One region of the Actinoplanes sp. HUAS TT8 genome, then DNA from elsewhere that is predicted to be linked to it. Evidence: riboswitches for the same ligand, from Rfam matches in the RefSeq annotation. Region 1 holds a riboswitch; the other holds the start of a gene.

Evidence for each region. A riboswitch is a leader RNA that binds a small molecule or an ion and turns the genes downstream of it on or off. The one in region 1 is predicted to bind thiamine pyrophosphate.
Region 2: another riboswitch for thiamine pyrophosphate. It lies ahead of ACSHV8_RS34295 (ECF transporter S component); the one in region 1 lies ahead of ACSHV8_RS37895 (thiamine phosphate synthase).

Annotation. Positions count from the first base shown of each region.
Region 1 covers NZ_CP195646.1:8,558,527-8,561,924, forward strand. The annotation lists gene ACSHV8_RS37880 (thiazole synthase) at 1-204, opposite strand, end outside; gene thiS (sulfur carrier protein ThiS) at 207-407, opposite strand; gene thiO (glycine oxidase ThiO) at 398-1,414, opposite strand; gene ACSHV8_RS37895 (thiamine phosphate synthase) at 1,411-2,001, opposite strand; TPP riboswitch at 1,995-2,105, opposite strand; gene ACSHV8_RS37900 (hypothetical protein) at 2,231-3,398, shown strand, end outside.
Region 2 covers NZ_CP195646.1:7,760,828-7,764,225, forward strand. The annotation lists gene ACSHV8_RS34285 (DUF6328 family protein) at 1-381, opposite strand, end outside; gene ACSHV8_RS34290 (alpha/beta fold hydrolase) at 413-1,228, opposite strand; TPP riboswitch at 1,288-1,392, shown strand; gene ACSHV8_RS34295 (ECF transporter S component) at 1,391-1,972, shown strand; gene ACSHV8_RS34300 (ABC transporter ATP-binding protein) at 1,976-3,397, shown strand; gene ACSHV8_RS34305 (energy-coupling factor transporter transmembrane component T family protein) at 3,394-3,398, shown strand, end outside.

The DNA of each region.
Region 1 (3,398 bases):
GGTGAAGCAGCCGGCCGTGTTCGGCAGGATCCGCACCTTGAGCCGGTCCAGCATCGGCAGCAGTCCGGGCCCGGCCGCCTCGACCCGGCGCAGCGCGACGGTGACCATGTCGGTCTCCGACGCGACGATCGCCTCCTCAAGGGCGGCCAGGCTGTTGGCGCCGCCGGTCCCGACGATGAGTCCGTTTTCCGGTAGAAGTCCCACGGTCAGCCGCCCTGGGCGGCGGTGAGCACCTCGACCGCGTCGCCGTCCGCCAGGTCGACCCGGTCCCAGGTGGAACGGGGCACGACCGTGCCGTTCACGGCGACCGCGACACCGCGGTGCGCGTCGGTGATCTCGGCGACCAGGGCGGCCACCGAGCAGGTCTGCGGCCGGGTCTGGTGCCGGCCGTTGACGATCAGGCGCATCCGAACCTCCCGGGGGTGAAGTCGTCGGCGATGGTGTCGGTCGTCCCGGTGAGGACCAGGTCGGCGACGAGTTTCGCGGTGATCGGGGTGAGCAGGACCCCGTTGCGGTGGTGGCCGGCCGCGACGAAGACGCCGTCCCGGAGCCGGCCGATGATCGGCGCGTTGTCCGGCGTTCCCGGGCGGTGGCCGACGGTGATCTCGGTGAGCTCGTGTTCGGCCAGGCCGGGGACCAGGTCGAGGGCGGCGCGCAGCAGGTCGTGGACGCCGCCCGCGGTCGGCCGGTGGTCGGTGCGTTCCTCCTGGGTGGCGCCGACGACGATCTCGCCGTCGGCGCGCGGGACCAGGTAGACGTGGCGTCCGTCGGCGGCGCCGTCGATGACGTGGGTCAGCAGCCCCGGTTCGCCGCGGAGTCGCAGCACCTGACCCTTGATCGGCCGGATCGGCAGGCCGGTGAGCGCCTCGGTGCCGCAGCCGGCCGCGACGACGATCGCGTCCGCGTCTATTTCGGACAGATCCGAGACGTGTCGAGCGACCACGCGCCCGGCCAGCACGGTTCGCAACGCGGAAACCACCCGCCGCGGATCCACCTGCCGCTCGGTCGCCGCGAAAGCGCCGGCCCGGATTCGCGGCGACAGCGCCGGCTCCCGGTCCCGCAGTTGCGACCCGGTCAGCGGCGAGAGCTTCTGGTGCTTCCACTCCCGCGCCATCTCGGTCACGTCGTCCGCGGTCAGCGCGACCCCGAGCGTCCCGGCGTCGTCGTAGCCGACGTCCCCGAGTGATGCCGCGAACTCCGGCCAGAGCGCGTTGGACGCTTCGAGCAGCGGCTCCAGCTGCGGAAACTCGAAGACCGACTCGCCGCCCGGCGCGAGCATCCCGGCCGCCACGTGCCAGGCGCCACCGGCGCCGGCGGGCGCCGGGTCGTAGACCGTGACGTCGGCCCCGCGGTGCCGCAGCTCGGCCCCGACGGCCAGCCCGATGATCCCGCCGCCGACCACGCCGACCCTCACGACAGCACCTTCAGGAACGCGGTGGCCGCGCCGCCCGGGTCGGTCGCGAACGCGCCGATCGCCGCGATCCCGTGCACCCGGCCCGCGAACAGCTCGGCCCGGTCCACCGTGATGCCGCCGATGGCCAGCACCGGTGTCCCCGGGACGGCGGCCGCGACGACGGCGATCCGGTCCGGCCCGAGCGGTGGTGGCAGTCCGTCTTTTGTGGATGTCTCGAAGGCCGGACCGACCCCGAGGTATGTCGCTCCTTGCGCCACGGCTGAACGCGCCGATTCGGGCGTACGGCACGTAGCTCCGACCACCGCACCCGGCCCGAGCACCCGGCGGGCGGCATCCACGGGCAGGTCGTCGGCGCCCACGTGCACGCCGTCCGCCCCGGCCGCCAGCGCGACCCCGATCCGGTCGTTGACCAGGCACATCGCCCCGGCCGCGCGACAGATCCGGACGGCTTCGACGGTCACCGCGTACGCGAAATTGTCGTTGCTCTTGATTCTGATCTGCACGGCCACGCCGGGGCGGGCCACTCCACGGACGACGTCGATGTCGTCGGTGATCACGTGCAGTCGGGGAAAAGATGGTGCGTCCATGACGCGCTCCTCCCTGCGCCGGCATTACCCGGATCAGGTTCGACGGTCGGGGGCCGCATCAGCCCCCCTCTCAGCCCGGTGCCCGGACTCCCGTGGGTTTCTTGTGTTCGACCCTAACCGGAACGTGACGGCAAAAGCCAGCGGCTCTTCGTGATCTACGGGGTAGAGGAATTCGCGTCGACCTACTAAGTTTCGTGAGCCTTCTTCACAGCTCATGTACAGGAGCGTCATGTACGTCGTACTCGCCTGGTTCAGCGACCGCCGCCAACCCGACGGGACGATCCGGGCAGCCCGGGCTCGCTTCGACGCCGCTGTCGCCGAGGTCGTCCCCGAGACGTACGTCCGCCGCGACTTCGGCGGCGAGGACTGGGGCGTCACCTTCCTGCACAGCGCCGACCAGGGCGACTACAAGTGGCCCCTGGCCTCCACCGAGGGTCCGCTGACCGCGCTGTCGCTGGGCCTGCCGGTCGGTGTCGAGACCACCGGCCCGCTCGCGCTGGCCCGGGATCTGCTGGCCGGCGCCGACATCCACCGGGACGTGCTCCCCCCGTTCGGCCTGATCGCGCTCGACGGCGATCAGCGTCTCGCCATCCAGCAGGACTGGATCGGCATGTGCCGCCTGTTCACCGGCACGTCCGACGGCATCACCGCGTTCTGCAGCCGGCCCAGCCTGCTGACCACCTTCCTCTACGGCACCACCGAGCCCGACCTCGACGGCTGGCGCTCGTACGCGGCCAGCGGGTTCTTCGGCGCCGACATGTCGCCGGTGCGCGGCGCCCGGCTGCTGCAGCCGGGTCAGCGGATCACCGGCCGCCGGCGGTCCGAGGGCGGGTGGGAGCTCACCAGCGAGACCCGGTACAACGTGGACGACGTGGTGATGTCCGGTTTCGCCGGGCAGGGCCGGCCGGTCGAGGAGTCCCTGGACCTGGCCGCGGACGCGTTCACCAAGACCGCCACCAGCATCGGCAAGCTGTACGACGGCCCGATCAGTCTCGGCCTGTCCGGCGGTAAGGACTCGCGGCTCATCGCCGCCTCACTGATCGCCACCGGGCACATGCCGAAGTTCCACACCAACGACGACACCGTGGTCGAGGGCGAGACGGCCCTGCGGCTGATGCAGATCCTGCGCGACAAGCGCGGGCTGACCCCGGACCACCGCCTGACCAAGGTCGGCGCTCCGGCCGACGTGCTCGAGGTCGGCCTGTTCGAGCGCACCAAGCGGCTGCAGCAGCGGTACGACTTCCAGTTCCCGTCCAGCTACCAGATCCGGCCGGCCGTGGACCCGCGGCTGCCGGACGCCCTCCCGGCGGCCTCGTTCAGCGGCGTCGGCGGCGAGCTGGCCACCGGGTACTGGTACCCGACGGTCGAGGGCCGCACCCCCGAGCAGGAGGTGGTGG
Region 2 (3,398 bases), 800 kb from region 1:
CCAGCGGGCGTCCAGCACGTAGTCGGTGATCAGCAGGACGCTGCTGACCATCGACACCAGCATGCAGGCCAGCCCGGCGGTGGCCATCCGGTGCGAGTAGCGCACCAGTTCCGGCTTACGGCCTTGCCGGAACAGGGCCCGGTGGAACGCCACCGGCGAGATGATCAGCGCGGTCGCGAACGCCGCGCTGATCAACGCCACCATGTAGACGTCCCGCTGGAACGCCGTGGCGTCCGGGAAGCCGCTGGAGAACGGCAGGGTCAGCAGGAACGCGAAGAGGATCTGCACCCCGGTCTGGGCGACCCGGAGTTCCTGCAGGAGGTCGGCGAAGTTCCGGTCCCAACGCTGCTTCTCGGTTTCCTTCGACGACGAGGGGGCCATGGTGAACGCCGATTCCCCGTCGCGGCCATGGTCAAACGCCGATACGTGCCAGGACCGCGTCGCCCAGTTCGCGGGGCGCCTGCTCGGGCACCCAGTGGCTGACCCCGCGCATGGCCACGAGCTGGTAGTCGGCGCGCACCCAGTCCGCGGTCCGCAGCGCCGCGGTCAGGCCGACCACGCCGTCGCGGTCGCTCCAGACGTACGTGGTCGGCACGGTGACCTCCCCGAGGTCGGCCACGTCGCTCCCGCGGAACGCCCGGTACCAGTTCAGCGCCGTGGTCAGCCGGCCCGGCTCGCGCATCGCCTTGACGTAGAGATCGGCCCGTGGCCCGATCGCCCCGAGCATCCGGCGCATCACCAGCGCTCCCCCGCCGAGCAGCAGCCGCTCGGCCCCCGGACTGCGGAACACCTGGAAGTACGCGAGGCGCGCCCGCTGCGACGGCCGGACCCGCAACGCCAGCATCAGGGCCCGCGGGTGCGGGACGGAGACCGCGGTGAGCGTGCGCACCCGCTCCGGATGCCGGCCGGCGACCAGCCAGGCGACCTGAGCACCCCAGTCGTGCCCGACCAGGTGGGCCGACTCCAGACCGAGCTCGTCCAGGACGGCGAGCACGTCGGCGACGGCCTCACCGATGCGGTACTGACCGACGCCGGACGGGCGGGCGCCGGGCGAGTATCCGCGCTGGTTCATCGCGTACGTCCGCAATCCGGCCTCGTGCAGGCGCGGCCGTAGGAGATCGAACTCCCGGTGGTCCTGCGGGAAGCCGTGCAGCAGGAGCACCGGCGGCCCGTCCGAGGGCCCTCCTTCGGCCACGTCGAACGTCAGCCCCCGGGCTTTGACCTCCATATGCGCGCTCCCTCCCTGTGCTGCCAAGACCACTAGGTGTTAGCGTCATCGAAACATATGTAATCCGACAGGGGAGCGCGCAGCGCTGAGAGTGCGGTGAAGACCGCAGACCCTCGTACCTGATCTGGGTAATGCCAGCGCAGGAAGTTCGGGAGGACCTCCATGAGAAGCAGTTCCTGGCGAACGATCGACATCGTCATCGCCTCGGTCATCGCCGTCGCCTTCGGCGTCATCTTCTGGGCCTGGGACGCGGTCTGGGCCGCCACCGAGAACGCGTTCGTGTTCTTCCCGCCCGCGCAGGCCGTCCTCTACGGCATGTGGTTCCTGCCGGCCGTGCTGAGCGCGCTGATCATCCGCAAGCCGGGGGCCGCGTTCTTCACCGAGACGGTCGCCGCGATCATCTCGGCGCTGCTCGGCAACAAGTGGGGCGCCACGGTCATCTTCCAGGGCGCGGCCCAGGGCCTCGGCGCGGAACTCGCGTTCGCGCTGTTCCGCTACCGGTTCTTCACCCTGCCGGTGGGCCTGCTCTCGGGCGCGCTGGCCGGCCTGGTGGCCGCGGTCTTCGACTGGTTCGTCTGGACCTACGACTACGAGCTGTGGAACTACCGCGTGCCCTACGCGCTGATCACCGTCGCCAGCGCCACGGTCCTCGCCGGGGCCGGCGCCTGGCTGCTGGTCCGGGCCCTGGCCCCGACCGGCGTCCTGGATCGATTCGAGGCCGGCCGGGAGCGGGCCCTGATCTAGCCGATGGCCGAGGTTGAACTGACCGGGTTCGGCTGGCGGCACGCGGGGCGTCGCGCGTGGGCGGTCCGCGGCCTCGACCTGCGGATCCGGCACGGCGAACGGGTGCTCCTGCTCGGCCCTTCCGGGGCGGGCAAGAGCACGCTGCTGGCCGCGCTGGCCGGGCTGCTGCCGGAGGACTCGGGCGAGTCCGAGGGCGGCCTGGAGATCGACGGACTCGACCCGCGCAAGGCCCGCGACCGGGTCGGCATCCTGTTCCAGGATCCGCAGACCCAGCTGGTGATGGCCCGGTCCGGCGACGACGTGGCGTTCGGGCTGGAGAACCGGGGCGTGCCGCGCTCCGAGATCTGGCCCCGGGTCGCCGAGGCTCTGGAGCGCGTCGGATTTCCGTACCCGATGGATCGCCCGACCGCCCAGCTCTCCGGCGGCGAGGCGCAGCGCCTGGCCCTGGCCGGGGTGATCGCCCTGCGCCCGGGACTGCTGCTGCTCGACGAGCCGACCGCCAACCTCGACCCGGACGGCGCCGCGCTGATCCGCGACGCGATCGCCCGCGCGATCGGCCCGGACACCACGCTGATCATCGTCGAGCATCGGGTCGCCGAGGCGTTACCCCTGGTCGACCGGGTGGTGGTGATCGATCCGGGCGGTGGCGTGCGGGCCGACGGGCCACCCGAGACGATCTTCGCCGCCTGCGGCGACGAGCTCGCCGACCAGGGAGTCTGGGTGCCGGGCCGACCTCCGGCCGCCCGCGAGGCGCCGATCACGGTCAATGCCACGACCGATGTGGTACGGACGGAGCACGCGGCCGTCCCCGATCGCCTCCCCCCGACGTCGCTGACCGTCGGGGCGGGCGAGGTGGTGGCCGTCACCGGCCCCAACGGCGCCGGCAAGTCCACCCTCGCGCTGCTGCTCGGCGGCCTGCTCGCCCCGGGGAGCGGGCGGGTCGCCGGGTTCGGCGATCGGCGGCCGCCGCACCGGTGGCCGGCCCGGACCCTGAGCGCCCGGATCGGTTCGGTCTTCCAGAACCCGGAACACCAGTTCGTCACCGGGCGGGTCGCCGACGAACTGGCGCTGGGTCCACGCCGGCTGCGCCGGCCACCGGCCGAGATCCGGCGCACCGTGGACGAACTGCTGCACCGGCTGCGGCTGGAACGGCTGGCCGAGGCGAACCCGTACACGCTCTCGGGCGGTGAGGCGCGGCGGCTGAGCGTGGCCACCGCGCTGGCCACCGCGCCGCGGCTGCTGGTGCTGGACGAGCCGACGTTCGGGCAGGACCGCCGGACGTGGCTCGAACTGGTCGACCTGATGGCCGAGCTGCGGGACGGCGGGCACGGGATCGTCACCGTGACGCATGACGCGGATCTCGTCCGTACCATCGCCGATCGAAGAGTGACCATCGGCGCAGCCGGCGGCGGGCAGCGGCCGTGAG